Linked DNA regions of Bernardetia sp. MNP-M8. The main gene of each other region encodes a partner of the protein of the gene in region 2 in a complex. Links are inferred from orthologs where the notes say so. Each region holds a gene or a part of one and is shown on either strand. Other genes may lie near its edges.

The links.
Region 1: the proteins of V9L04_RS09435 (region 2) and accD are in contact, whole or in part, in a solved structure (PDB 8UXZ), measured with the Escherichia coli proteins. The link is inferred for Bernardetia sp. MNP-M8 from one-to-one orthologs.

The regions. Positions count from the first base shown.
Region 1 is NZ_CP147012.1:2,134,270-2,149,939, forward strand. Bases 11,305-14,227 are described here. They hold accD (acetyl-CoA carboxylase, carboxyltransferase subunit beta), read left to right. Parts: upstream 11,305-12,279; coding sequence 12,280-13,176; downstream 13,177-14,227. Other genes in these bases: V9L04_RS08905 (PDZ domain-containing protein), read right to left, coding at 11,305-12,078; rfbB (dTDP-glucose 4,6-dehydratase), read left to right, coding at 13,318-14,227. Also shown: V9L04_RS08865 (NAD-dependent epimerase/dehydratase family protein), read left to right, coding at 78-1,025; V9L04_RS08870 (MaoC family dehydratase), read right to left, coding at 1,076-1,510; V9L04_RS08875 (flavin reductase), read right to left, coding at 1,566-2,198; V9L04_RS08880 (hypothetical protein), read left to right, coding at 2,732-4,456; molecular chaperone HtpG, read right to left, coding at 4,682-6,514; V9L04_RS08890 (lipocalin family protein), read left to right, coding at 6,750-7,184; V9L04_RS08895 (NADP-dependent malic enzyme), read right to left, coding at 7,527-9,830; V9L04_RS08900 (LON peptidase substrate-binding domain-containing protein), read right to left, coding at 10,037-10,660; more of V9L04_RS08905, read right to left, coding at 10,933-11,304; more of rfbB, read left to right, coding at 14,228-15,132; V9L04_RS08920 (hypothetical protein), read left to right, coding at 15,310-15,670.
Region 2 is NZ_CP147012.1:2,255,528-2,271,228, forward strand. What follows is about bases 11,965-14,918. They hold V9L04_RS09435 (acetyl-CoA carboxylase carboxyltransferase subunit alpha), read right to left. Parts: upstream 13,949-14,918; coding sequence 12,980-13,948; downstream 11,965-12,979. Other genes in these bases: V9L04_RS09425 (bifunctional acetate--CoA ligase family protein/GNAT family N-acetyltransferase), read left to right, coding at 11,965-12,079; V9L04_RS09430 (hypothetical protein), read right to left, coding at 12,365-12,880; V9L04_RS09440 (GEVED domain-containing protein), read left to right, coding at 14,830-14,918. Also shown: V9L04_RS09365 (multicopper oxidase domain-containing protein), read right to left, coding at 1-69; V9L04_RS09370 (four-helix bundle copper-binding protein), read right to left, coding at 147-467; V9L04_RS09375 (DUF305 domain-containing protein), read right to left, coding at 540-1,004; V9L04_RS09380 (AraC family transcriptional regulator), read right to left, coding at 1,112-1,690; V9L04_RS09385 (hypothetical protein), read right to left, coding at 1,841-2,467; V9L04_RS09390 (TIGR00341 family protein), read left to right, coding at 2,729-4,258; V9L04_RS09395 (hypothetical protein), read right to left, coding at 4,345-4,800; V9L04_RS09400 (sigma-70 family RNA polymerase sigma factor), read left to right, coding at 5,031-5,522; V9L04_RS09405 (hypothetical protein), read left to right, coding at 5,578-6,168; V9L04_RS09410 (C4-type zinc ribbon domain-containing protein), read right to left, coding at 6,236-7,057; V9L04_RS09415 (SDR family oxidoreductase), read right to left, coding at 7,310-8,125; V9L04_RS09420 (MarR family transcriptional regulator), read right to left, coding at 8,170-8,649; more of V9L04_RS09425, read left to right, coding at 9,035-11,964; more of V9L04_RS09440, read left to right, coding at 14,919-15,701. UniProt on the Escherichia coli protein: Component of the acetyl coenzyme A carboxylase (ACC) complex. First, biotin carboxylase catalyzes the carboxylation of biotin on its carrier protein (BCCP) and then the CO(2) group is transferred by the carboxyltransferase to acetyl-CoA to form malonyl-CoA.

The DNA.
Region 1 (15,670 bases), 120 kb from region 2 along the record:
GAATAATCTATTGATAATTTAAAGTTTTTATTTTTATAATTTTTATTCTTTAACCAATAAAAATAAACGAATACACAATGGAAAAAATACTTATTATAGGTGCAAATGGACAACTAGGAACAGAACTTTCGGCTGCTCTACAAGAGAAATACGGACAAGATGCGGTTATTAATTCAGATATAAGAAGTCCACAAGAAGAAAATGGTATTTTTGAAATGCTAAATGTTTTGGATATAGATGCACTTTCTTCGATTGTGAAAAAATATAAGATTACACAGATTTATCATTTGGCAGCTATTCTTTCAGCAAAAGGAGAAGAAAATCCGATTCAGACGTGGAATATAAATATGAATGGTCTTCTGAATGTCTTGGAAATTGCTCGTCATGAGAAATTAAATAAAGTCTATTATCCAAGCTCTATTGCTGTTTTTGGAACTACTACACCTTCGCCTGCACCTCAATATACTTCCATGAATCCTTCAACTATTTATGGAATTAGTAAACGAGCAGGAGAGCAATGGTGTGAATATTATTTCAATAAATATGGAGTAGATGTTCGTTCGTTGCGTTATCCTGGTTTGATTAGCTACAAAACGCCTCCAGGTGGTGGAACTACAGATTATGCTGTTGATATTTTTTATAAAGCCGTAGAAGGAAATGAATTTAGTTGTTTCTTGGACTCAACTACTCGTCTTCCTATGATGTATATGCCTGATGCTGTTCGTGCTACATTAGAGCTTATGGATGCTCCTAAAGAAAGTTTATCTACTCATGAGGGTTATAATCTAAATGCGTTTGATTGTACGCCAAAAGAGCTATATGATGAAATTAAAAAACATACTCCAAATTTAGAGATTAGCTATAAAATAGATGAGTTAAGACAATCTATTGCAGATTCGTGGTCAGATTCTGTAAATGATGATGTTGCTCGTAAAGATTGGAATTGGAAGCATGAATATGACATGGAAAGTACAACAAAAGAAATGCTAATCAATCTAAAAAAGAAATTAGCAGTAGAAAAGTAGAAATAGATTTACACCTATAAGGTTTTCAAAACCTTATAGGTGTGAATATTTTACAATCTATTCGGATTAATAACTGTTGCTTCTCCACTAATGGTAACTTTTCCTGTAGATTTGTCTATAACCTGTGTCTGAACTTTTGCACGATTTTTTTCTCTATTTATTTCTGTGATTGTCATGACAGCTTCATATTCTGTATCGACAAACATGGGGCGCATAAAATTCATAGTCTGATTCATATAAATTGTTCCTTCCCCTGGGAATAGTGTTCCAAAAATTTTAGAAAAAACACTTCCTCCCAAAAATCCATGCATAATCGGACGTTTAAACATAGTTGTTGCTGCGTATTCTTCGTCAAGATGTAAAGGATTGTTATCGCCTGTTACTTCTGCAAAACGATTGACTTGCTCTTGAGAATAGGAAAATGTTAAGCGATATTCGTCTTGTTCGTTGAGTTTTTCTGTGCTTGTTGTTGTGTCAGTGTTCATAAATAAGGTGTTTTTTTGTTTGTGTAAAATTAGTTGAGAATAATAATGTAAATCATTATGGCTTTGCATAAGGAAGTCTTTCTAATCGTTTTGTAGTATGGTAGCTATCCAAACAAGAAGATGTAACTGTTCCTGCTTTTTCAATATCAATATAACCATCTTTTTCAATAATTTCTTCATTCAAAATGACTTCTTGTACGCTGGCTATCAGAAAAATAGTATTGTTGATGACTAAATTGTGTTTTTCTTCTAGTTTTAGTCCGATTCTGAAATGCGATTCTTTTACATAAGGAGCAATAAAATTACTTTCAAAATGAGGAGTTAGCCCTGTCGCTTCAAACTCTGAAGTTTCTTTTGGGTAACGTGCAGCCGTTTGATGTGCTTGTTTGTAAAACTCTTGACTAATATGATTGAAGGTAAAATATTTTGTTTCTTCAATATTTTCTAAGGTATGACGAGGAGAGGCATCAGGACGAATAATAAAACCCATAAGAGCTGGATTTGCTCCCAAATGAAAAACCTGACTAAAAATAGCTAAATTTGTTTGATTATCTTTCGAAATTGTTCCGATAAGTCCGACACTCTTAAAACCTGAAATAGAATTGATAAAATTGGCACGAAAACGAGTTTCCATGTCAATAATTTCATCTTTTGTGATACGTTTGAGAGTGGAATTTTGATGAGACATAATTTTTAGATAAAATATAGAAGAGATTAGAAAATAATTTTTTGTAAGAAAAACAAACTAAATAGCTCTCAGTTAATTATTTTATAAAAAAAATGTTTGAAATACAATAAAAAATTCGTATTCTTCATGATAATTGAATGTTAAATCCGAAATTTTAACGAACTTTGCAAAAATTTTGAAATAGTAATGAGTTGATATTTAATTAAATAAAAGAAAATAAATACTATTTCTGGGTTTTGACAACATTAAATCAATACATATTTAGTAGAATTATAGACTAAGGTAGAAAATTTTGGAAGTAGAATATTGAAAAGTAAACTTTTTATACTAAAACTTCAAGCACAAAATTTTAAAAAGAGAATTGTAATAAAGAATTTTATATCAGAATTCATTAAAAAGTAAATAGAATCTATTCCACAATTATTTTCATGTTTCTATTCTTATTTCTCTATTATTTTCTAAGTACATTTTTAAAACTATTACAACAAAGGAAAGTCAAATTATACTTTCTGATTAAAAAATAACACGTAATTATGATGAATTGGCTACGCAAACTCGTTGGTTTGGGTGGAACAGCGAAAAATCTGACTTCACTAAATGAAGAGGAATGCAAAGAAGAAATAAAATCATTTGCAGAAAAAACAAACCTCAATCTTTTCCAAGGACACGTTCAAAACTTATATAGTACACAACGCATCAAAGAAACATCTGTTTGTCCTAGATGTGAAGCTGCAACAGAGAAAAAAGCAGCTACTTTTGTATGTGCTACCAATACGCTTCCTCAAATTATTATCTCAACAGAAAATCACTTCTGTACAAACTGTAGTTCTGTACTTATAGATGACAAAATTTTACAGAAAACCTGTGAAAAAGGAAAAGTCTATCGTGGAATTATTGGTCTTTATATCAGAGAAAATATCCAAACCTATCAATCACTTAATGAATATATCATTCGTTACCACTATGACCAAAATAGTAAACCAAGTGGTATAAAGATTACAGGGGAAAAAATAGCTGATTATGACCCTAAGATACATGGTTCTAAAGGAACAAAAAGTCAGCATAAAATACCTTCTTCTCCTGTTACTTTGATGGACAGAGTAGAGCGTAGAGATAAAAGAGAAAGTCTTACTGATTCTAAATATAGAAAAAATAGAAGCAATCAGAATGATAATTCTGAAGAAATGACACAAGAGCAGAAAAATAAAGCTGCTCGCTCTGAAAGAGCAAGGTTAGCGATGGAAAATGCTAAGAAAAAAGTGCGTTCGAAACATAAAGCTAAAGAGGATTTTGCAGATTCTGTAAATGAAACTAAACAAGATTTTAAGGATAAAGTAGAGCGTAAAAGTAGCTTTAATCCAAAGAAAAGACAGAAACCTGTTGTAGAAAATCCAAATGAAAAACAAGACGCAAAATTAGAAAAAACAAATAAGCAACAAGAAGCAAAGCAAGAGGAAACTAAAAGTTTGCCTACCAATAAAAAGCAAGCTCCACCTGCTAGAGCTTCTCAACGTAAAAAGCAAACTTCGCCTTCTGATAAAAAAGAAGAAGAAAATATAGCTACTCAGCAAACTGATAAAAATCAGAATGTAGCAGAAGCAAAACAAAGTTCGAAAGTTGAAGCTAATGAAACTACTGAAGAGAATAATACTGCCAAGAAAAATCGTAGATATAAGCAAAGAAGGTCGACTAGAAAAACAAGAAGTAACAAAAGACCTATTCGCAATACAGTAGAAGCAGAGCCAACGACATCTCAAAATGAAGTGAAAAATGATGGAAAAGCTGAACAGAAGGTTGAGCAAAAAATCCAACAAAAAACGGAGCAAAAGAATAAACAACAAGGTGAACAAACCAAAAAACAACAACCTAAGAGGCAGAATGCTCAAAAGCCAAAGGAAGTAGCTCAACAAGGTCAAGAAAAAGCTCAAAACCCAAATCAAGCTCAAAATAAAGAAACTGATAAAGCTGATACCAAAGATAATAAGCAAAATCAGAATCAAGAGCAGCCTAAAAAAGATAATGTAATCGAAAAATTACATCAAAATCTACAAGAGAGTAGCAAAGCATCTGTTGTTCCAAAAGAGGAAAAGCAGAAAGAACAACAAAAAGAAAGTTCTCGTTTGGCTCGTTTGAAAGATGATACAAAAGAGGAAAAAGTTTCTAGACGAAGACCACGTACAAATGTTCGTCCTCCAATAGATTTGGATTTAAAAAATGTAAATCCTCGTCGTCGTTATAATAACACGAAGAAGAAGTAAATTTTCTTAAAAAATAAACCTTATCACGGTTTGTATTAAGGTAGTTCAGACTTCCAGTCTGAACATCAAAAACAGTATTTTATCAAATTCAACAGTCTGGAAGACTGTTATACAAAAATAACCGTGATAACCTTTAATGAAAAAAGCCTTTTCAAAATTAATTGAAAAGGCTTTTTTGATAAACTACTATGTTAAATGTCGATATTTGAAATAGGAATTCTATATTTATTTCATAAAATTCAAACTACGTTCCACAAAATTAGAAAGAGCTTTTCCTTCTAACAAATTTTGAGAAAGAAGAGATAAATCATACGCTTGTTGAGCAATTTGTTTTTGTGCTTCTTCGTCTTTTGTATCTAAGATTTTTTGTACTAACGAATGATTTGCATTTACAATAACATTGTACTGGTCTGGCAGATTCATTCCATACATTCCTCCTCCTCCAGACATCGCCATTTCTTTCATACGGCGCATAAACTCTGAAAGTGTAAGTGTTACAGGCATTTCATCTGTTGGCATTGCTTGTACTTGAACAGTATGATTTTCAGTAACGATTTTCTCAAAAATCTCTTTTACTTTTGTTTGGTCTGCTTCTGATAAAACAGCTTCTAAAACTTCGTCTTTTGCAATAATTTTGTCTGCTGTATCAGAATCAATTCTACGAATAGAAATATTTTCTAATTTGCCTTCTAAACGCTGAATCAAATGCGAATCGATAATCGAATCCATTACCAAAACATCATAACCACGCTTTTGAGCAGAAGAAATAAATGTATGTTGTTTTTGTACATCAGCAGCGTATAACCAAACTTTTTTACCGTCTTTGTCGGTTTGATTGGTTGCAATTTTTTCGTTGTATTCGTCAAATGTAAATGTTTTTCCATCTACATTTTTTACTAATGCAAATTTCTCAGCTTTTTCTAAGAATTTTTCATCTGTTATCATTCCAAATTTTACGAAAAGACCTATATCGTCCCACTTGTTTGCGTAGCCTTCACGGTCATTTTTGAAAAGTTCTTGTAGTTTGTCAGCTACTTTTTTAGTGATGTAACTACTAATACGTTTTACATTTCCATCTGCTTGTAAATAGCTTCTAGAAACGTTCAAAGGAATATCTGGAGAATCAATTACACCATGTAAAAGTGTCAAAAATTCAGGTACAATTTCTTTTACTTCATCTGTAATAAATACTTGACGGCTATAAAGCTGAATCTTATCTTTTGAAGCTGTAAGTTCTTGTTTTACTTTAGGGAAATACAAAATTCCTGTAAGCTCAAAAGGATAATCTACATTCAAATGAATCCAAAATAGTGGGTCTTCACCCATTGGATACAATTTTTTATAGAAAGCTAAATAATCTTCGTCTTTAAGCTCAGAAGGAGATTTTGTCCAAAGTGGATTTGTATCATTGATTTGCTCACCTTCAAATTCGATTGGAATTGGTAAGAACTTAGCATATTTATCCAAAATTCCTTTCAAACGGAAGTTATCTAAAAACTCTTCAGAATCTTCTGCAATGTGAAGAATAATATCTGTTCCTCGTTCTGCTTTAGTAGTTTGTTCTAACTCAAATGAAGTTGAACCTTCACATTCCCAATGCGCTGCTTCGTCTTCTTTAGCTGAAAAAGCACGAGAAATAATTTCTACTTTTGTAGAAACCATAAAAGCAGAATAAAAACCTAAGCCAAAATGTCCGATTATTTGCTTATTGTTTGGAGCATCTTTATATTTTTCTACAAACTCTGCTGCACCTGAAAAAGCAATCTGATTGATATATTTTTTGATATCTTCGGCTGTCATACCGATTCCGTTATCACTTACTGTAATCGTTTTGGCTTCTTTATCAAAAGAAACTTTAACTTTCAAGTCGCCTACTGGGCTAGTTGCTTCTTTATCAAAATCAGCAGAAGAAGACAAGTGTTTTAGCTTTTGAGTAGCATCTACAGCATTGGCTACGAGTTCTCTTAAAAATATTTCGTGGTCAGAATAGAGAAACTTCTTAATGATTGGGAAAATATTTTCCGTATTTACTGATAAATTACCTTGTTCTACGCTCATAATTCTATTAAATTTTATTGTTTGTTCTCTTATTGTTTTGCAAGCACATGCTTACCAAATAGAAAGCACAAGATAGAATCTTGCGCTAGTATTATTTTATATACTAAGAAGTTAGCTAGTTTTATTCCAATCGAATTTTTGAGTTTCTAAATAGATAAAATCGGAAATTTTGTCAGTTTTTTAATCAATAAATGATATTATTAGTACATTAGAGTTTCCTCAAAACCTATTTATTATGCATCACATTATTAAGTTACTTTTCTTTCTAGCTTTTAATATCTTATTTTTTGCTTGTTCTTCTCCCTCTAAAGTTGAGAAAAAAGAACTGACTTTAGAAGAGTTATTAATAAAAAATTGGAAGCTACATCAAGTAGTAGGGACAAATTCAAAAGATGGAACAGACTCTCATATTTTTTATGATGACAAATACATAGAGTTCAGAAAAGACCAAACTTACACTACAAATGCACCAAAATATTTCAAAAAAGAGAAAGGAGTTTGGAGTATTAATGAAACAAGAGATAGCATTTATTTGAATAAAAACACAAACAAACAAATTGTACTTTCTATTTTTCACATTTATGAAAGAGGAATGTCTTTATTGTCTTATGAAGTAGAAAATGAAAAAGATATTCAAGGACAGCTTTATTCATTACAGTTTAGAAGATAGATAATAAAAAAAGTGTATTCAATTCTTAAAAACTGAATACACTTTTTATTTTTTCTCAAAATTCTATTTTTGTACAATCCATTATTCAAACGCTGTTTCTGAAATTCTTTAATTCCATTTTTCAAAAATGCTTGAAACTCTTGTGTGCTTACCCTTCCAACAGGTTTTACTAAAGGCTGATGTATATAAGGATTGATCAAGAAATAATTTTTATTTAAAGAGCCTCATATCAATTAAAAAGGTTGCATAATCAAAAGTTAACATACAAAAAAATGCCTATTTCTGTTTAGAAGTAGGCATTTTTTATTACTGTTATTGATGTTTCACTAAAATATAAATCAGTTACATAAACTTCTCTTTCGCATCTTGCATAGCATATTTGCGTTTAAGTTGTGCATCTACGACAGCAATCGTAACCATATTTACAATTTCACGAACTGAACTTCCAAGCTGTAAAATATGAACTGATTTTTTCATTCCTGTCAGAATAGGTCCAATAGCTTCTGCACCACTAATTTCTTGAATCAGTTTATAAGCAATATTTGCAGAGGCAAGATTTGGGAAAATCAAAATATTAGGTTCTCCTTTAGCAAGGTCAGAGAATGGATAGTTTTCTTTCAAAATATCATTATTGAAAGCAATATTTGCCTGAATTTCTCCGTCAGCAATAATATGAGGATATTGTTCTTTCATCATATCCACAGCCTTTCTTACTTTTCTTGGCTCTTCATCATCAGACGAACCAAAGTTAGAATACGACAAAAATGCTACTCGTGGTTCTAATCCAAATTCTTTTACCGTGTTGGCTGTCATGGCTGCAATTCCTACCAAATCTTCTGCTGTTGGATTTGGAATCATGGTTGTATCAGCAAAGAAAATTGGTCCTTTACGAGTAATCATCAAATAAATTCCTGCTACTTTTCTATGACTTTTATATGTTCCTACAACCTCCAAAGCTGGACGGATAGTATCTGAATATTTCCTAGAAAGTCCTGAAATAAGTGCATCTGCATCACCTTCTTCTAACATCATTGCTCCAAAATAATTGCGTTCACGCATTGCTTTTTGAGCTTCATAATTATTGAAACCTCTACGTTTACGTTTCTCAAAGAATGTATTTGCATACGTTTCTATAAGCTCATTGGATTCATCACTTCTTGGGTCAATGATAGTAACATCATCTAACTCTAAATTATTTTCTTGTATCAATTTTTGTATTCTTCGCTTATCACCCAAAAGAATAGGTTCTGCAATGCCATCATCTTTAACAATCTGGGCAGCCATTAAAATTTTGGCATTATCAGCTTCTGCAAAAACAACACGTTGAGGGTCTTGTTTTGCCATGCTTACCAAACGACGAATGATACTTTGATCTCTTCCCATTCTTTCTATTAGTTCGGCTTCGTACCTTTCCCAATCAGTAATCGGATTTTTAGCCACTCCACTTTCCATAGCTGCACGAGCTACAGCAGGCGCAACTGTTGTGAGAAGACGAGGATCTAATGGTTTAGGAATGATGTAGTCTTTGCTAAAAGAAATAGTTTGCTGATTATAAGCAATCTTTACAATATCTGGAACAGGTTCTTTAGCTAATTGAGCAAGAGCTTTTACGGCTGCAAGTTTCATTTGTTCGTTGATTTCTGTAGCACGAACATCTAAAGCACCTCTAAAGATAAATGGAAAACCAAGTACATTATTTACTTGATTATTGTAGTCTGAACGTCCTGTTGCCATAATAATATCTTGACGAGTTTTCATGGCAAGCTCATAATTAATCTCTGGATCTGGATTGGCAAGCGCAAAAACAATTGCATTTTCAGCCATTGATAAGAGCATTTCTGGACTCATTACATTTGCCATCGAAAGTCCCATAAAAACATCAGCACCTTTCAAAGCATCTTCTAATGTATGTGCATCAGTATCTGTTGCAAATATTTCTTTACTTTTAGTTAGATTTTCTCTGTCTTTACGAATAACCCCTTTGCTATCACAAACAATGATATTTTCACGAGTTACACCCAAATCAACAAAAATATTCATACACGAAGTAGCCGAAGCACCTGCACCCGAAACTACAATTTTTACTTTATCAATATCTTTTTCGACAAGTTCCAACGAGTTTAACAGGGCAGCTCCTGTAATAATTGCTGTTCCATGTTGGTCATCGTGCATAATCGGAATGTTAAGTTCTTCCTTCAAACGCTGTTCAATTTCAAAACATTCAGGAGCTTTTATGTCTTCCAAGTTTATTCCTCCAAAAGTAGGCTCTAATGCTTTCACGACAGCAATAAATTCTTCTACCGTTTTTGTATTCAATTCTAAATCAAAAACATCTATTCCTGCAAATATTTTGAATAAAACGCCTTTTCCTTCCATTACAGGTTTGGAAGCTTCAGGACCTAAATTTCCTAATCCTAAAACGGCTGTTCCATCTGAAATAACGGCTACTAAATTTCCTTTTGCTGTATATTTATAGACATTTTCAACGTCTTCTGCAATTTCTTTACACGGTTCTGCAACCCCTGGAGAATAGGCTAAAGCCAAATCTCGTTGTGTCTTGGTAGCAGTTGTCGGAATGACTTCTATTTTTCCAGGTTTGCCTTCCGAATGGTATCGCAGAGCTTCTTCTCTTCTTATTTTACTCATAAAAAATGTATTTGTGTGTGAATGTTTATCAATTTTGGTTTTATGGCTGAAAGTTAATCAATTTATATCAATGTACTAAAAATGGATTAGAAATTAGAATAGAAGCCTAGTATTTTTCATAAAAAAAATCCTAAATGACAAAAATGTAATTTAGGATTTTGAGAAAATGAAACTTTCATTTTTTATTAAAAAACTTTATAGTTAAGCTAAAAATTCAGTTCATCAAAGTTTTTAAAGTGTCCATTCATTTTGATTCTTTCTTTTGTCCTTTCTACCTCTCTGATTATTGGAATGATATGGTCTAAATGTGTCGTAATGAGTTCTAAACGTTCTGTTTCATCACTCATAGCTAACAAATCATATTCTTGTTCTAAAGAAAGTCCGATTTTGTGAGCTATTTTGAAAGATAGAAAATCTGTTTCTGTTGGCAAATCTGTATTTGCTTTTACAAGTTGCCAAAGTTCTGTAATCTGATTTATAACTTTTTCTTTATCTAAAAAAGTAGAATTGTCTGTATGAACAATTCGTTCAATTTCCCCTGCTGCATAGAGTTTATTGGGAGCAGGATTAGAATACGAAACAACTTTAAAAGCACCTACACATTTTGTTTTGATGTCCATTCTTCCATCTGGATGTCGGCGTGCAATTTCTATCAATTCGACTTCTGCTCCATAATCTTGTAGTTTTTCATTCAAAAAGGGAGGAATTCCAAAGGTTTGTTTATTTTCTATACAATCCAAAACGAGCTGTCTGTAACGAGGTTCGAAGACATGCAAATTAAGAGGTTCGTTTGGAAATACAATTAAATTAAGAGGAAAAAGAGGTAACATTATTTTTTCTATCTAGTGAATATAAAACTTTTACTGCATTAGTATTGATACGTAATTTTTGTTCAATCATTTTTATTAAATCAACAATGAGGTTCATATATATATGCACCAATTCAAAAAAATAATCATTATTAACTAAGCTGTTTTTACGGTTTTTTGTTTAGAAAAAAAGTAAATTCTCAATCAATAGTTTTTTTGTTTACCTAAGTTAATAACTTAAATAAAAGTTGTCTTTTTCTTTTGTTTTGTTGTATAGTTTAGTTTTTTTGTGTCTATTGCATTTCTTTTTTTAGCCTTGAGATTACTCTCAGAATATCATCTTGAGATTCTATCCAAAATATTTTTTCATTATCCATTATTAAATTATACTCATTCAAATTCAGAATGGCTTTCTGAGGATAAGTTGTATCAAAAAAAGCAAGTTGTGGAAAGTATAACAATAAGCTATCTGTATTCTGATTTTTGGTTTTCTGCAACTGTGCAGGTAATTTTTCTATAAAGACCTTTTGAAAATTAGCTTTTAAATTTGTTACTGAATCTGATTTATTTTGAATGAAATTTTCCAAAGCTACAAAAGAAGAAGAACCTAAAGCAATTAAATAAATTTTTTGTTGATTAATAGAACCTTGTTTTTTTATTTTCTCAAAAGCTGCATCAATACTCTTTTGTTCGTCTTCAAATGTCCATTCATTTAGCTTTCCATTGCTATCTCCTACTCCTTTTTTTTCTATTCTCAGAGTAGCAAATCCATTTTTTGTGAGATTTTCTATCCAATCATAAAATTGATATTCACTTTTTGAGTTTTTATTCTTTGTGTATAACTCTCGTTCAACTGATTCATTGGAAGCCGAATTTAATATAATTACTAATGGAAATTGAGTAATTTCTTGATTAGTTTCGTTTTCTGTTTTTCTAGGAAAAGTAAAAATGGTTCGAAGGCTTGTTGGATTATTATTTTGACTTGAGTCATTGACTTCTAGTTGGTCATACATCGTTTCGAAATAAAAATTACTCTCTCTAGGCAAAAAATGCAAAACTAAATATGTGTTACGAATGGTATCATTTCTAACAAAAAAAAGATTGAGAGTGTCATTTCCATTTTTGGTTTTTACAAAATCTTGAAGCTCTTTTAGACTATTTAGATGCGTAGAATCAACAGCAACAATTACATCTTTTTCTATTAGTCCTGCTTTATCTGCTGCCGAATTAGGAAAAACTTTATAAATAATAATTCCTTTTTCTGCTTTCATTTTGTATGCCACACGAACAGGATTTGTAAGTGTACCAAGTTCTGCTCCTATAAAAGGACTTCTATTTAGCGTTTGGATTTGAGAGGTACTAACGTTGGTCTGAGCTAAGCAAGAAAAAGAAAATAGAGAAAAGACTATAAAAAACAGAAAGTAAATTTGAAAACGCATATCTATAAAGTAAAATTTTTGATTAAAACTATTCTTATTATTTATTAAACTACCTATCAATAACTAGGACAAAAGTAAAAAGGAGACCAAAAGCAAAAGTAAATTTAATATATATTTTGGAAGGATTCATTTTTGAAATAGAATTGCTTAACTTTGCCCTTCGATTCCTTGTAATCTTCAACTAAAAAAATACTCCCTATTATGTCTTGGTTTCATCGAAAAGATAAAAATATTACCACGCCTACAAATGAAAAGCGTGATTCTCCAAATATGTGGTTCAAAACTCCAAGTGGTACAATTATTCTCAAAAAAGAATTGAGAGACAATAATTGGGTATGTCCAGATGATAATCATCACCTTACCATCACACCACAACAATATTTTGAGATTTTGTTTGATGAAGGAAAGTACACAGAGATAAATGCAAATCTTACTCCTCTTAATCCTTTAAATTTTAAGGATACAAAAACGTATGAACAGCGTATAAATGAAGCCAATGCAAAATCTGGTGTCAATGAAGCTGCTCAAAGTGCTTACGGAAAAATGAATGGAATAGACTTTATGGTCACTGCCATGAATTTTAAATACATTGGTGGTTCGATGGGTGCAGTTGTGGGAGAAAAAATTTCTCGTGCTGCTGACTATTGTCTTGAAAATAACATTCCTTTGATGGTTATTTCGCAATCAGGTGGCGCACGTATGATGGAAGCAGGTTTTTCACTTATGCAAATGGCAAAAACTTCAGCTAAGTTAGCTCTACTTTCAGAAGCCAAAATTCCTTATATTTCCCTTTTGACAAACCCAACCACAGGAGGCGTAACGGCAAGTTTTGCGATGTTAGGAGACTTTAATATTGCTGAACCAAATGCACTTATTGGTTTTGCAGGACCTAGAGTAATTCGTGAAACTATCGGAAAAGACCTTCCAAAAGGCTTCCAAACAGCCGAATTTGTGAAAGAACACGGTTTTCTAGATTTCATTGTTGATAGAAGAGAGTTAAAAGCAAAACTGACTTCTCTTTTGAAAATGGTTTGGATAAATACAAAACAAAAAAATCTAAATTCAACTCAAAAAACAACAAAAAAGGCTAAGAAATAATTGATAAATTGGCTTTACTTTGAACAAACTAGATACTCTTTCTGTAAATAATTTACAAAAACTTCCTTATCTTAGCTTTCACAAATCATTTTTGAAAAATTCGTTTTTGATAAATAATCAAAAATTCAAAATATACATTCTATGAAAGCAATTTTGGTAACTGGTGGAGCTGGTTTTATTGGTTCTAATTTTATTCCTTATTTTTTAGAAACTCACAAAGACTGTAAAGTCATTAATTTGGATTTACTGACTTATGCAGGAAATTTGGATAATTTGAGTGAGGTAGAAAGCAATCCTCGTTATGAGTTTGTGAAAGGAGATATTGTCAATAGGCAATTAGTAGAACATATTTTTGACAAACACGATATAAAAGGAGTAATTCATTTTGCTGCCGAATCTCATGTCGATAACTCTATTACAGACCCAGAGGCTTTTGTCAGAACGAATGTTCATGGAACTTTTACGCTTGTTGATGTAGCTCGTAAATATTGGATGAATGCACCGTTTTCATACAAAGAAGGCTATGAAGATACTCGTTTTCTTCACGTTTCGACAGATGAAGTATATGGAACTTTAGGAGAAACAGGCTTTTTTACAGAAACGACACCTTATGCTCCAAACAGTCCATATAGTGCATCAAAAGCAGGAAGTGATTTGATTGTCAGAAGTTATTTTCATACGTATGGATTTGATGTTGTGATTACAAACTGTTCTAATAATTTTGGCGAAAAACAGCATCACGAAAAACTTATTCCTACCATTATTAGAAAAGCTCTTTCAAATGAGCCTATTCCGATTTATGGAAATGGACAAAATATTAGAGATTGGCTCTATGTTTTAGACCACTGTAAAGGAATTGATAAAGCATTCCAAAAAGGAAAAAAAGGAGAATCGTATAATATTGGTTCAAACAACGAATGGAATAATTTGGATTTAGCCAAAAAAATCTGTTCACTTTTAGATACAATTAAGCCAAAAGAAAGTGGAAAATATGAAGATTTATTGACCTTCGTAAAAGACCGTCCAGGGCATGATTTGCGTTATGCCATTGATTCTTCCAAAATGGAAAATGAATTAAACTGGAAAGCAAATACTGATTTTGATACGGCTCTTACAAAAACTATCAATTGGTATATTGATTTGTATAATTCTGAAAAATTTAAGGCAAATTCTACTGATTCAAAAAAAAAGGATGAACAAAAAAAAGTAGAAACAGAGGCAAAACAAGAACCTAAGTCAGAAGAAAAACACAAACAGTCAGAAAATAAGCAAGAAAACAAACAAGAGCAAAAAGAAGAACCTGTCATAGAACTAAAAACTAGACCTGTTTCAGAACCAAAAATAGAATCTAAAAAGGAGGAAAAGCAGATTTATAATTCTACTTTTTCCTCTAGTAGTTACGATAAAATTTTTGACACTGCTAATTTGAATGAATCTTTAGAAGCTCTTGCAGAAGTAAAAGCTGCTGTCATTCGTACACGAAAAGACTTCGAATTCTATCAAGAAAAAGAGAAAGATGCTGAAAATAAAGCAAAACGCATCATTGCAAAAGCACAAGAAGGAAATTTGGATTGGAATGAAGCAAATAACCTTGCTATGGAACTTCTAAAAGAACAAGAACGCTCAAAACAAATGGCTGATGGTGCTTTGAATCAACTTGCAGAATTAGGAAAGTTACAAGACAAAATTGAAAAACATTCTCAAACTGTAAAGTCTATCAAAGAAAAACAGCGTGTCAAAATGCCTGATTCGTCTGAAACAATTTCAATGATAGAACGAATGAAAGCCAAAATACAAAAAGATGAAATTTTGGGAGATTTGTACGAAGATTTTGGAAAAGATGCTGCTAAAAATGACCCTTTATTAAATGATAAAGTAAATAAAGCACTAGGAATTGACCCTGACAAAGATGCTCTAAATGCTCTTAAAAGCAAATTAGGAATGGATAAGAAATAAATCCCTATCTTTCTAGTAATCAATAGTTTATATCTTTAATTAACTGCATTTTATTTTAAAATAAAGTGCAGTTTTTTTATATTCAAATAAACTTTCTGATTCTTTCTAACGTTACTGTTATATGTTATGCGTGCATACTATTTTTACTTTATTCTCTATTTCTAATTCCCTGTTTTTATGTCTGACCAAACTCCATCCAAAGACCCAAATAATTCAACTAATAAAGACAAATCTAATTCAGATTTTGTACCTACACCACCCAAAAGTATAACAAAAACAGTTTGGAAAGTATTTAGAAAAGCAAAAAAAGTAACTTCTCAAGCAAATAGTATTATCAATGGTTCTGTTGGGGATAAGTTTCAAGAGTATTCTGTTTTGAAGCCTTTGGATATAAAAATGAATTTTTATCATCGCCAAAGTCCTATCAAATTACATAAAGAAAGCCTAAGAAAACGTTCCAATTATTCATACAATGATAAGCCAGTTTCAAACAAACTTTGTATTCTTATTCACGGACTTGTCTTCAATGAAACATGTT
Region 2 (15,701 bases):
GTGCTGTGCTTCTGCATTTTGAGTAAAAAGAAAAGTAAGAAATAAAAAGAGTAGTATTTGATTTTTCATAATTGTTTTTTAGTTTAAAAAATGGTGGAAAAAACCCTAAGGGACTCTGAAGACCCTTAGGGTTTGGGAACTAAAAATTAAGCTGCCATTTTACGACATTCTTCGGCACATTTGCGACACGATTCTGCACATTTTTTACAATGTTCGTGGTTGTGTTGTCCACATTGTTCGGCACACCAATCACAAATTTCTGCACAGATTTTACAATACTCTTTTGCCCACTTGCTATTGTTTATCATTGCTTTAATAGCAACTTGACACGAATCAACACATTCTATGCAACAGCGAGGACAGTCATTCATACTTTCTTTGGTTGCCATTTGATACAAACAACTTTGGCAATCGATAAGACATTGTTGGCAGGCTTCGATACATGATTGAAAATTTGAATTATTCATAATTTTGGGGTTTTGTGAGTTAAAAATTTAGATTAAAAAATCGTAAAGGGGATTTTATTTTTTTAATGAAAATTATTCTACTACTTCAAGCAATTTTTTCATTTCGGCAATTTCTTTTTCTTGTGCCTTTATAATTTCTATTGAAAGCTCTTTTACTTCTGAATTTTTGAAAGTAGCATTTTCACTAACTAAAATAGCTGAAGAATGATGAGGAATCATAGCTTTCATATATTGCTCATTAGAAATAAAGGTTTGAGTTCTCAAAAAAAGCAAAGCTGTTATGAAAATAGAAACACTCAAAAAGACAATTCCAATATTGAGTATTTTGTCTTTGTACATGTCATTCATAAAAAACAGTTTCAAAATTGCCATTGGAGAAACCATCAGCAAAGTCATATACAAACGAGTATTGCTTAAATAAATATGATTTAGCTGAGCTACATTCAGAAACATTACGCCATACATAATCACAAATGAAGCAGTCAGCATCAAAACAAATTTGATATAAGGTTGGTAAGAAGAAGAATGCTTTTGCATAAAAATGAAGTTTAAAAAGTAGAATAATTGGTTTCTACTTTATTAAACGCTACTAAAGCCACTCAGTTTTTCAGAATTTTGACAAAAATTTATACTATTTTGACTTATTATTGTAAAGCATCTATTGTTTTACGTTTCTCTGAAATATTTTTTTGATAATAAGAAGGAGTTTTTCCTGTTACTTGCTTGAATTGTGTAGAAAAATGAGAGGTGTTTTTATAATATAAAAAGCTCGCTATTTCATTTATTCTATACTTTTTGAGAGATAAAAGTTCTTTGGCTTTTTCTATTTTTTGTAACACAATATATTTTTCTATAGTCATATTTTCAGAGGTAGAAAAAAGACGACTCAAATACGAATATTCGTGATACAGTTTTTGAGAAAGATATTCAGAGAAATTGATATTTAATGGTTTTTCTGAATAATGAATTTGATTGATAATAGCTGTTTTGATAGAGTTGATAAGGCTTTTTTTATCTGACTCTATCAATCGTAATCCTATTTTTTGTAATTCTTGCTTTAATTTTTCTTGTTTTTCTGCTGAAATTTCTGTGTTTTCAATAAGGTAAATTTTACCTAACTCTACCTTTTCAAAATCAATATTTAGCTCTTGACATAGATTTTCTACTGCCAGTACACAACGTGGGCAAACCATATTTTCTATATCTAAGACAAATTTGTTCATTCTTTTTCTAAAAAAAAGTAATCTATAGGAAAGAAGTAAAAGAGAGCTTTTTGTGTGAAAAATATCTTCATTCAGACTAAGAAATCTGAACTACTTATAATCTACAACTTAAATTAGATATACACTCTCAGTACTATAAATGTTTTTATTCTAAAAACTAAGCGCAGAAAGAGCAAGTATAAGAAAACCAATAGCAAGAAGCGATAAAAAAGCCAAAATACCTCCAATTAATGCTAAAGTAATGGTGTGTGATTTATGATAAAGTGTTGTATCATTACTTGCCACAACTGAAATACCAATAATACTTGCAATAAGAGAAACAACTAATAACCCTATTGCAAAAGGGACTAAAAAACTAAAAATAGCATACATAGTTGCAAAGAAAAAAGCTGCTACAAAAATACCTAAAGCAAGTAAAGTGGCAAAAAAAGACAAATAAGCAGCCCAATGTATTTTTGGTTTTGTATTTTTGATTCCTACTTTTTTATTTGCTTTATTTATTTTGCGTTGTTCTTTAAGAGCTTTCCAAACTGTTTTTCTCAATTGCTTTTTTTGTGTTTTGGCTATTTTGCGTTGCTGTTTTTTCTTTATTTTTGAGTTTGGCTTATAAGTCTGCTTTTCAGTGTTTACTGTTTTTTCTGTAGCAGAATTATGTTTCTTTACAGTTGATTTAGGTTTTTCAGAATAAGAACTAGAAGAGTATTCAGATAAAAAGTGAGCTTTCGTAGTAGTAGTGAAACTCAAGAATAGAAATAGAAAAACAAAAAAATGGTGCATAATTGAAATAGTTTAAAAAATGAAATAACGAAAAGGCAAAAAATGAATCATCAGAAAATAAAAATAATTGTTTTTTCTGAGATTATTCAAATTTATGTTCTCAAAAAAACAGAAAAAATCTTTATTAGAAAAATAATACTTGTTAGAAGCCTAAAAACCAACTAAATTTCGGTTCTTAATTAGAAAATAGTATTTTAGAATCTCAAAATAGCAAGAACTCATTATAACACAACGATTTATAAATTAGTAAGTTATTTTATTATGAATGAAGAACAAAATTCTACTCCTAAAAGTGATTACGATTCAGAAAGTATAAATCATGGTTATCCTGAATGGCAACATGGTTTTCGTGATTCGTGGAACTTTATTAAAGATTTTTTCTTTCGTCTGACTCACTTGGCTTCTGACACAGATTATGTTGGAACAGTAAAGAGCATTAAATCAGGTGTTGTTTTGGAAGGTTCAAACCTTTGGGTGTTGATTTGTTCGGTCATGATTGCCTCTATTGGTCTTGATTTGGATTCAGCTGCTGTTATTATTGGAGCGATGCTTATCTCTCCCTTGATGTCGCCTATCTTGGGAATTGGTTTGGGTGCTGCAATTAATGATAGAGAAACATTAATAAAATCGGTTCGAAATTTTTTAAGTGCTATTATTCTGACTTTAGTAACAAGTGTTGTTTATTTCAAAATTACTCCTCTAGGACTTCTGACAGACCAAATGCTTTCTCGTACAGAACCTAATTTATTAGATGTTTTGGTTGCCTTTTTTGGTGGTTTGGCGGGTATTATTGCAGGCTCTCGCACAGAAAAAACCAATGCCATACCAGGGGTGGCAATTGCAACTGCTTTAATGCCTCCTTTGTGTACTGCAGGTTTTGGATTAGCAACAGGAAAATGGGATGTTTTTGCAGGAGCATTTTATTTGTTTTTCATTAATGCTGTCTTTATTAGTCTGTCTACCTACATGATTGTGCGTTTTTTGAAGTTTCCGTATGTGGAGGTTTTAAATCCTGTTTTGGCAAGACGAGCAAGACTTACAGCGTATGTTGTTCTGACAATTTTACTTATTCCGAGTGTGATGTTTTTATTCAGAAAACTGACAGAAAACTTCCGTAATCAGCGTATCGCTACTTTTATTACTCAGAATATAAATCCAAATTATGATTTGAATTCGGTACAATGGAAAGTAAAACTAGATTCTACCAATATTTATAGGCTTCGTGTGATTAGTTTTGGAGCAGGAAGTTATATCAATTATGATTCTTTGCTTAGCCTAGAAAAGACATTTAATGATGAAGTAAAAAATTCTTGGAAACTTACAGGTTTTGATGCAGAAGATAGCATTCATATTGAACTTGTTCAGTCAGAAGAACCTGCCGATTCTGAAACTCGTGTCGAACGTACTGTGATGAACAATGCAAAGCGTTATATTGAGATAAAATTTAGAGAAGAAATGGGAACGTATAAACAAAAAGATGAAATCATAACAGGAAAAGACAAAGAAATAGAAGACCTAAAACAAGAGCTTTTATATGCGAGAGGAGATACATTGCCTTTTGAAACTATAAAAAATGAACTCAAAGCTATCTACCCAGAACTAAAAGAAATTGGTGTGGCTAGAGTAAGACAAACTAATTTTGAAAATGATTCTTTGGCATTTATGTTATTGGTAAAATGGGAAGGCGAACCAGCAAGAAATAAATATACACGCAAAAAATATGAAGACCGTTTGAAGAATTTTATTAATGTAAAACTCAAAGACAAGAAAATTGGAATTATTAATTATTGATAAGAGAAGTTGTTTAAGAATGGATTTATAGGTGTGTTTGTTGGTGTCGCTACGCTCAAACACCAACAAAGGCTGATTATTAATTATTAATAATACAATCTTCGCTCAACTATTTTTTGAGTTCTATTTTCTAAAATAGTAATATAAACATAACCAATTGCAAAAAAATGACTAACTCCATAGATATAAAAATAACCCACAACACCCAGTAACCACATCATATTAAAAGTAAGGGCAACTAAATATCCTAAAATACCAATAGCTAAATAGGCTAGAATAGCAAAGGTGTAATTTTTACGAAGTGCATGAGTTTCATCAGAATAGTTTCCCAAAATTAAATGCAAAATATTCATTATTGGATTTGTCAAACCCAAAACTGCTAAAGCTAAAAGAGGAAAAAGAAAAGCAAAACTAAATTCTGATAAAGCAGAGATTTGCGAACCCAAAAAAGTCAGTCCATAGCCACCAAAAAGAATTACTAAAAAAAATAATTGAATAACTAAGTCTATTCGTAATAAAGGTTTTTTGTAAGGAGAGACCATAATTATACTATTTGAGATTAATTTTAAATTGTTTTATAGTTTTACTAAACGAAGAGAAGATATAGAAGTTTCACTTCTTTCAAAAAAAAATGAAAGTTTGTAAAAATAGTTATTTCTTTAACTTTAATTACTAAACTGATTTTATAAATTTGTACTTTAGACGTTCTATTTTGAATGAATTTTATTTTATCTATTCTCATTCTCACCAAAAATAAACCTTCTTACTCATTTTGGAAAAAGATTTTGTAACATTTATTCAGAAACATCAAGGTATCATACATAAAGTATGTCGCATGTATTGTGATTCTGAAGATGATAGGCAAGATTTGTTTCAAGAAGTTTTGTTCCAACTTTGGAAATCCTATCCAAAGTTTAGAGGTGATTCCAAAATTTCTACGTGGATGTATCGTATCGCTCTTAATACAGCAATTGCACGTCTACGTAAAGTCAAACGTAAACCTTCTGAATTTTCTATTTCAGATTCTACACTACAATTTCCTGATACTCCGACAGATACTGAAAAAGAAGAACAACTCAAAAATCTTCAACTCGCTATTCAGAAATTATCAAAAGTAGAAAAAGGAATCATCATGCTTTACCTAGAGGAGAAAAGCTATGATGAAATTGCCGAAATTATAGGTATTACCAAAACAAATGTAGGTGTGAAAATCAATCGAATAAAGAAAAAACTCAAAGAAACATTGGAAAAATTGCCTCAATAGACAAAAAATCACAACTATAAAAAAATCATTTTATAAAAGATAAGTACAATCTAAAATGGATATAGACAACCTAAAATCTACTTGGCAAGCTCTTCAAACACAGCCAGAACCTGTTCTTGAAAATGAGCAAATTAGAAAACTGCTGAGAGGAAAAGCAAATGATAGCATTTCTAAAATCAAACGCAGTATTTTGATAGAAGCAGCATTTGTAGTTGTATTAAGTGTTTTTTTAATGTTTAATCAACAATGGTTTTATTCGCCTTTTGTTATTCCTTATTTGGGCTTTGTAATGGTGCTTTCCCTAATTTGGTACACTTTCAAATATCTCAAAATCAGAAAGATAAATTTACAAGAAAATCTCAAACAAACTCTAAATCAACTCATTTCTACACTAGATTTGTACCTAAAGGTATATTTATATGGCTCATTAGTATTAGGTGTTTTTGCTGCCATGTTGCCCTTGCTTTGGAAAAATGTATCTTTTGAAGATTTTACTTTGACTAGAGTGCTTTTGATTGTGATAATTGCTTTAGTTGCTGTTCCTGCATATTACTTTGTGATAAAATGGTATATCAAAAATTTATACGGAAACTATGTGGAAGAGCTAAAAGAAGAATTAAAGGAACTTGAAGACTTAAAAAACTAAATAAAAAAACTCCTATTCTGTCAAATAAACAAAATAGGAGTTTTTGCTACAAAAAATAATACTAGAATTATTTTTCTTTGCTTGCAGCTTTTTCTTCTGCTTCTTTTTCTTTCTTAGTAACACGTTTACGGCGAGTAGTACGTTTTTTCTCTACTACTTCAACAGCTTCCACATCAGCGAAAACACGTCCACAGTGTTCACAAACTACTAATTTCTTTCTTTCTTTAATATCAACTTGACGTTGTGGAGGAACAATATTAAAACAACCACCACAAGCATTACGCTTTACATTAACAACAGCAAGACCATTGCGAGCATTTTCACGAATACGCTCGTAAGATAAGTATAAGTTATCAGCAACATTTTTTCTACGTTTTTCACGCTCTTTCATTAATTTTGCTTCTTCTTCTTCACTTTCTTTTACGATACCTTCTAGCTCATTTTTCTTGTTCTCTAAATCTTTTTTACGCTCTTCTAAGGTAGCCGTTGTTTCTTCGACTTGCTTTTGTTTGCGTTCTATTTTGTATTGTGTATCTCTAACAGCTTTTTCAGCAAGACGAATATCAAGTTGTTGATTTTCTATTTCACGAGCAATGGCTTGAAATTCACGGTCATTGCGAACGTCCATTTGCTGTTCTTCGTATTTTACGATTAATTTTTTATGATCTTTAATAGAATTATCTTGTGTTGCTTCAAGGTCGTCTAATGATTTCTTTTCAGATTCGAATTTTGCAATTCGTGTCTGATACCCTTCTATTTCGTCCTCCAAATCTTGGACTTCTTCGGGCAAATCGCCTTTTATCTTACGTAATTCATCTAATTTAGAATCAACTTCTTGAAGTTTTACTAGGGCATCTATTCGTTTGGCTACTGGAGTAGGTTGTTCCATAAAATCGGTTTGGGACTCAGGTGATTGTAGAATGAGTTTTGGAATATCTTTCATTCAAATCTAATTTTAGAATCAGAATTGAATGAAAGACAATGATTTGCAAAGGTACGTTTTTTTGTTTAATAAATGAAATTGATAAAGATGCTTTATTTTTCTAAAAATGATATTAAACACAGAGAGATGGCAAAGAATGCAGAAGAATAAAAATATTGTTTATTGTGTTTTATTTTCGCAGATGCTTATTTCCTAACTTTACTTAGGTATTTCGCCTTCTTTTGCAATAGCATTCAAAACTAATTTATCCATAAAAGAAGGAAATAATTTATTCAAAAAAACTGTCATTTTACCTTGTAGGGTCAGTATTAAAATGTTTTTACGTTTTTTAGTAGCTTTCAAAATATGGTTGGCACACTCTTCAGAAGTCATCATTTTACCTTCATCTTTGGGCGAATCACCTTGTGCTCTGCCATCTTGTAAAAGAGCTGTATTTCTGATATTAGAAGAGGTGTAACCAGGGCAGGCAATCAAAACATGTACGTTTTCAGCCTTCATTTCTGTTCTTAATGCTTCCAAAAATCCCTGCATTGCAAATTTAGAAGCTGAGTAACCCGTACGAGCTGGCAAACCTCTAAATCCTGCAATAGATGAAATTCCTACTATTGAACCTTTTGTTTTGATAATATGAGGAATACAGTATTTAGTAGCATAAACAGTTCCCCAAAAGTTAATATCCATTAAGCTTTTCAAAACTGATAAATCTAAATCTTTGAATAAAGCACGCATCGAAATACCTGCATTATTTATCAAAATATCTATTTTTCCAAATTTTTCAACTGTCTTTTCTGCTAATTCTTTATTATCACTTTCCTTACTGACATCTAGCTGAAGAGGCAAAACTTCTATATGCTGATTTTCTAAAAAATCTTGTGCTTCTTTTAGTTTTTTACTATTTCTACCTGTAATAACTATTTTAGCACCTTCTTTTCCAAAGGCTTCTGCACAAGCTCTACCAATTCCAGAAGTTCCTCCTGTAATAATAACAACTTTATTATCGAATGTTTTGCTCATATTTGTATTTAGAATTTTTTGCAAAATTAAGAACTTTATAAATATTATATTCTTCCGTGCAAACGGTCAAGACAGTGCATAAGTTTGGCAAGCAAATCGTCTTTTTCTTCCTCTGTAAAATCATTCAATAATCTCATATTTGCATTTTCTCTCAATGGAGCAACTTTTCCAATAGCATCCTTGCCTTTTCTTGTCAATACCAATACTTTTCGACGTTTGTCTTTTGGGTCTTTGTCTTGTTTGATTAGTCCTTTATCTGCTAAAACTTGTATTAGATTTGTAATATTAGGACGAGAAACATTCAATGCTTCAGCAATGTCAGAAGCCAAAATTCCTCCTTGTTGAAGGCGTTCTTCAGCATAAGGAATATTTTGATCTCCTTGTACATACAAGAGAACCATCCACTGCTGAGTAGTTAAACCAATGATGTTAGTGAGGTTTGAGCCTTTTTTGAGCATTTGCGCAGCTATTTCAATTATAGCAAGCACAATCGATTCATTGTTTGTTTTCTGAATTGTAGTCATTTTTTTGGTAGTAATTTGTTAATAATTAATTTACACGTTTTTTGTACGGCAAACAAAACTTATTTGCAAAAATAGCGTTTCTAACTTTATAAGTAGTAAAAGCAGTCAAAAAATTCAAAAAAATATAACTTTAATTGAATAAAATCTGAGAGTAACTATATTTACCTATAAAAAATGAGCGTAAGGTTTTTTCTATTTGATTTAAAAAAAAAGTCTTAATATGACTAAGGGTCATTTTTTAACAACTTTTTATAAAAAAAAGGAGCAAGTACACAGTGGCAACCAATTAGATTTGGTTTCTTGATAGGAATACAAAACATACACAAAACACTCACAAATAGCAATTTTCATTAATTTTTATCTGTTTACATTACATTTTTTACAGATGCCTGTTGTATATTTGAGTAATAAAGATTCGAAAAGGAAAGAAGTTAAATCATCACAATCATCTCAAAATAAAATAAATATTTTTGAGATAAATAATACTAAAAAATCAAATTCTTTTCTACCTTTAAAAAGAAATTATAATTACCTAGCCAATCAATTGGCTATCGGAATCCAAACTGTCATGCAGCATTCTTTTCAACGTATTTTAGAACGAGTTTTGGAAGGTATTCGCTCTTGGGGCGAAGGCGTTTCGGCGCATCATTTTCATCCTTCTTACGATAAAAGTAAAATGGAAGCTCTTTTTCATCCCAAAACTATTGCAGTTATTGGAGCAAGTAAAAGAGAGAGCTCTTTAGGAAAAAGATTATTCGAAAACTTAACTTTATTAGATTATAAAGGAGAGGTGTTTCCTGTTAATCCAAAGTACGAAGAAATTAATGGTTCTGTTTGTTATAAAAGAATTGAAGATATAGATGAGTTTATAGATTTAGCAATTATCATTACACCTGCCAAAACAGTTGCCGAAATAATCAGAGAGTGTGGACAAGCCAATGTAAAAAATGCACTTGTTCTTTCAGCAGGGTTTAGAGAAACAGGGGAAAAAGGAGAAGAGTTTGAAGCCGAAGTATTATTAGAAGCAAGAAAATCTGGTGTTCGTGTTATTGGTACAAACTCTATCGGTTTTATACGTCCCCATCTCAATTTGTTTGCTACTTTTTCCAATCAAAGACCAAAAGAAGGAAGTATTGGTTTTGTTTCTCAAAGTGGAGCAATGGGAGAAGGTGTTTTAGATTGGGGCAATAGTCAGAATGTAGGCTTTAGTGCTTTTGTTTCGATTGGTGGAATGATTGATATAAGTTGGGGAGATGTAATTCATTATCTAGGGGATGACACAAGAACAAAGGCAATTGTTTTATATATGGAAACAATTAATTATGCTCGTTCTTTTTTATCAGCAGCTAAAGAAGTTTCTTATTCAAAGCCCATTATTGTACTCAAAACAGGTAAAAGACAACAGATAGAAAATGATAGTTCTAGTCAAGCAGTTTCTCCTATTCGTTTTGAAATAGATGAAGACTTAATTTTTAATGCTGCTTTTCGTCGTTCGGGAATGCTTCGTGTTGATACAATGGCAGAAGTATTTTTTATGGTAGAAGTAATTTCTAAACAACCTCGCCCAAAAGGAAAGAATTTAGCCATTCTAACCAATGCAAATGCGCCAGCACAGCTTGCAACAGCCATGCTCACAAAAGGTGGTGGGCAGTTGGGAAAACTTTCAGAAAAAACAATTGAATCACTTTCTGAATTCCTACCTAAAGGCTGGGTGTATGAAAACCCATTAGATTTACATCAGTTTGCTACTCCTGAACTCTATGAAAAAGCTACTGAAGTTTTATTAGAAGATACAGCTATTGATGGACTTTTGGTAATTCTTGCTCCTCAAGCAGTCAGTAAACCTACTGAAACAGCCAAAAACTTATTGCGTTTTGCTTCTCTCAAAAAGAAACCTTTGTTAGTTAGTTGGATGGGAGGAGACACAACAAAAGAAGGACGAAAATTACTTTCGAAAGCAGGAATTCCTAATTTTCAATATCCTGATGCAGCAGCACATATTTTCAATTATTTGTGGAAATATGCCTATAATTTGAAAGGAATTTATCAAACACCTCGTATTTCGGATTCAATGAAAAAAAATCCACCAAATAGAGTGGCAGTAACTCAAATTATAGCAAATGCAAGATTAGAAGGACGTACAATTTTGACAGAATGGGAAGCAAAGTTGATTTTGGCAGCCTATAATTTACCTATTGTTGATACTCGTTTGGCTCTTTCAGAAGATGAAGCATGGCAACAAGCAAAAGCAATAGGAAAGCCTGTTGTTTTGAAAGTTCACTCTCACTCTATTATTAATAAGAGTGAAGTGGGTGGAGTGCGTCTGTATCTTAAAGAGGAACAAGCAGTTAGAAGTGCCTATCAAGAAATTAAGAAAAATATAGAAGAGCGTGTAAGTCCTAATGAATTTTTGGGGGTAACTGTTCAAGAAATGAACACACATGATTCTATTGAAATGCTAATGGGAAGCAAAGTAGATGTACAATTTGGATCTATTATTTTCTTTGGAAATGGTGGAAAATCATTGCAATATTATCAAGATAGAGCTGTTGCTTTGCCTCCTCTCAATGCTACTTTAGCAAGAAGAGCAATAGAACAAACAACAATTTTCAAAAACCTTGTAAAAACAGAAGATTTACATGAACCTACTTTGATACTTTTAGAGCAATCAATGGTTCGTTTTAGCCAGTTAATTATTGAGCAACCTTTTATAAAAGAAATTTATCTTAATCCAATTTCAGTTTCTCGTACAGAGGGCGTTTCGATTCTTGATGCTGTCATGATTTTACAACCTAATGAAGTAAAAGGAGAAGAACTTATTCGTTTGGCAATTCGTCCTTATCCTTCAGAATATGAAGAAAAATGGATTTTACCAAAAAGTAAACAGCAAGTTTTGATTCGTCCTATTCGCCCAGAAGACGAACCTTCAATGGCAGAGTTTCATAAAAAACTCTCTCCTCAAAGTGTTTATTTTAGATTCTTTCATGCTGTTAGTCTTGACCAAAGAACATCTCATGAAAGACTTTCAAGAATTTGTTTTGCTGATTATGACCGACAAATTACACTTATTATAGAAAAAGAGAAAGAAGAGCTACTAAATACAAATACTACTCAAAACGAAATTATAGGAGCAATCCGAATAATAAAGGTGCATGGAACAAAAGAAGCTGAATTTGGAATGACTATCGTCGATGGTTATCAAGGCGAAGGACTAGGTTTTGAGCTTTTGAATAGAGCTGTCGAAGTGTGTCGTAGTGAAGGAATAGAACTATTAACAGCCGATATTTTGTCAGAAAATAGAGCTATGAAAAGAATTTGTGAAAAATTAGGTTTTGTAATGGAATATAATTCTGACGAAGGAACAGTAAAGGCTTCACTCTATATTCAAAATGTTTTTGATAGTGAAGATATAAATGATGAAGAAGAGTAAGTTGAATATTTATTTCTATTTCGGTCTAGAAATATACTACTGTACTCTACTTTTTAAAAATGCTTTTTAGTTGCAGAGCAACGTTATATAATTTATAATATTCAGACAAAAAGAATATCAATATTGTGTTGCGCTGCAACTTTTATAACTTTACACTTTTACTTTTTTCTACAAATATTTCGTTGCTCTGCAACTTGAATGTCAAAGCAAAAAAAAGTAGAGTACAGTAAAAATATACCACTATAGGGAAGTTTAAATGACGTCTTTTTTTTGAAAGATTGAAAGTCAATTCAAAAACTCATTATATGAATTGAATACTTCATCAAAAATATCTTCTAGTATTTTTTTTTGTCTTTGGATACTCAAAATACAGACAGCTGTATGAGCCAACGTAAAAATACCTGCTAAAATGCCGTAGAGAACATTTATTTTATACAAACTAAAATATAAAGTCATGCAAAGACCCAAAACTCCCCAAAACCAAATAAGTATTCTAGTGAATTTGAATGTTTTGTATTTGATTTGAATAAAACAACCCTTCGAAGTTGATTCAATTGTTCCTTCTGCAATACTCAAAAAATTATTGGGTTCTAGAACTGTTCTTGAGAGGCGAAATTTGTTTTTTTCTATTTTACCTGTAAAACGGTAACGCTCATAATCTTTTTTGCGTTTGGGTTTATCTCCATAAGGTTTTGTTAGCTGTTTTAGATAAGTAAGCAAACGGCTTTTTTCAAAGGGCAAGACATACGTTCGTTGGTTAAGATTCCAATTATGAGAATGAAAATTTTGCAACTTTTTCATTTCGTTTGTATTTGGCGTTAGTTTTAATCCTAATTTATTAGAAACTGGATAAAATCATATACTCATTATTGATATATCTTCCTTTTTTAGACTTCTGTTTTAGCTCGCCTTACTGATTTGTGCTTCTTCAAACTCACCCATTTTAGAGAATTTCTCTGTGCGTTGTTGTTTTAATGTCTTGCTATCTAGTTTTGAAAGCTCCTCTATCATTTCTAAAACGGCTTTTTTTACAATGTGCATTGTTTCTTCTTGATGACGATGTGCTCCACCTAAAGGTTCTTCAATTATTCTATCAATCAAACCAAATTTGTGCATATCTAAAGAAGTAAGTCGTAATGCACTTGCAGCTTGTTCTTTGTAATCCCAACTACGCCACAAAATAGACGAACAAGATTCAGGAGAAATAACCGAATACCATGTATTTTCAAGCATACAAACTCTGTCTCCAATCGCAATACCAAGCGCACCACCCGAAGCTCCTTCACCAATAACAATACAAATAACAGGAACATCTAATAAAAACATTTCCTTCAAGTTTCTAGCAATTGCCTCTCCTTGTCCTCGCTCTTCGGCTTCTATACCAGGATAAGCACCTGGAGTATCTATAAGTGTAAGGATGGGCATTCCAAATTTATTTGCAAGTTGCATCAAACGCAATGCTTTACGATATCCTTCTGGGTTTGCCATTCCAAAATTACGATATTGTCTTTGTTTGGTATTTCGTCCCTTTTGTTGTCCAATAATCATTACAGACTGTCCATCAATTTGGGCAATACCTCCAATCATAGCTTTATCATCACCAAAACCTCTATCTCCGTGTAATTCCACAAAGTCATCAGTTAAGTGAGCAATATAATCAAGTGTATAAGGACGGTCTGGATGACGAGAAAGTTGTACACGTTGCCAACGAGTAAGATTTTTGAAAGTTTCTTTTTTTAAATGAACTATACGGTCTTCTAATAATTTTACAGCCTGACTCACATCCATATTATTTTTGGCAGCAAGACTCTTTGTTTCCTGTAGTTTTTCTTCTAATTCAAAAATGGGCTTTTCAAAATCTAACAACATAGCAATAAAAATAAACGGATTGACAATTAATATAACAAAAGACAATAAGTAAAAAAGGATTAGATCAAAATCTGATAAAATCAACTGCAAATATACTAAAAAAAGAATGAGAATAAATTACTGATATTACGTAGTTATGTCAATCGAATCTAAATTTGAGCATTTTTTTTATTTATGAATGAATTTAACATTGATTTTTTGAAAAAGTAAGTAGAAATTCCACAATACTGTTGCTGATGTTAGCGAAGTGACACCAACAACCAAATAATTTTGTACAACAGACCAACAAGTGAAGTAAAAAATAGAACTCATGTTTACCAATAATTGAGCAAGCTCTTAGCAACTATTTTTAGAGTAAGATGTATTTTTATAAAGTTTAGCTGAGAAGCATTGTTTTTTGTGGTTGCAGCTATCTGTATAATGTCATTCAGTGAGTTATAGAAATTGCTTTACGAGATTAACTAAAAAAAGTTGCGTTTTTATTGCAACCTTGTTGCATTTAGAGGTGTTTTTTGAGAGTAACTCTACCAATTTGAGTACGTTTTTTATCTAAAAAGTTTAAAATTTTGATTTTTTTCAAAAAAATGAAATTTATTTTGGTTAAATTTAGATTATTCAATATAAAATATTATTTGGAATGTTGAGCTATATACGTATAATTAAGAATATTATTTGGTTTAAATGGTTGTTTTTGTTTTAAATATTTGGTTTGTTGTGTTTTTGATGTGTTTTGTGTTGTTAAAAAATGATTTGACAGAATTTTGTTTTTCTAAAAAAGCGTCGTATGTTTGCAACACCTTTCAAGAGTAAGGTTTAATTAAGGATTTAACACAATCTAATTAATAAATTCATTTCCCCTTTAACACTTTTATAGATATACAATGACTTTTACAAAAACAATCAAACACACACTTTTTAGCTTTGGACTCGGCATAGGAATGCTTGCAAGTTCAACATCATTTGCTCAAGATTCACATGGTCACAAAGATGGTCGTTCTTGTACTACAGACCACAACTTAGAGCGTTTGCTTTCTATCAACCCAGAAGCAAAACAAAAAATGCGTAACATCGAAACATTTACGCAAAATTATATTCAAAATCAAAAAAATCAGCGTACAGAAGCTACAGTTTATACAATTCCTGTTGTAGTTCACGTAATTTATAATACTTCAGCTCAGAATGTGAGTCAAGCACAAATTCAATCTCAAATTGATGTATTGAATCAAGATTTTAGAAGAACAAATAGTGATTATACACTTACACCTTCTGAATTTGCTGGTTCAGTAGCTGATACAGAAATAGAGTTTGTTTTAGCATCTACTGACCCTAATGGAAATCCTACAACAGGTGTTACACGTACTCAAACTAGCAAAACATCTTTCTCTACAAATGATGCAATGAAATTTACTTCTCAAGGTGGTAAAGATGCTTGGAATACTCAAAAATACTTAAATATTTGGGTATGTAATATGAGTGGTGGAATCTTGGGTTATGCTCAGTTTCCAGGTAGTGGTGCTGCAAACACTGATGGTGTTGTAATCCTTACTACTGGTTTTGGTTCTACTGGAAATGTAGGTGCTCCTTTTAATTTAGGTCGTACTACAACTCACGAAGTAGGTCACTGGTTAAATCTTCGTCATATTTGGGGAGATGGTGCTTGTGGAGCTGATGACTTTGTAAGTGACACTCCTATTGCAGCAGCTTCAAATGGTGGTTGCCCTTCTTATCCTTCAAAATCTTGTTCTAACAACGG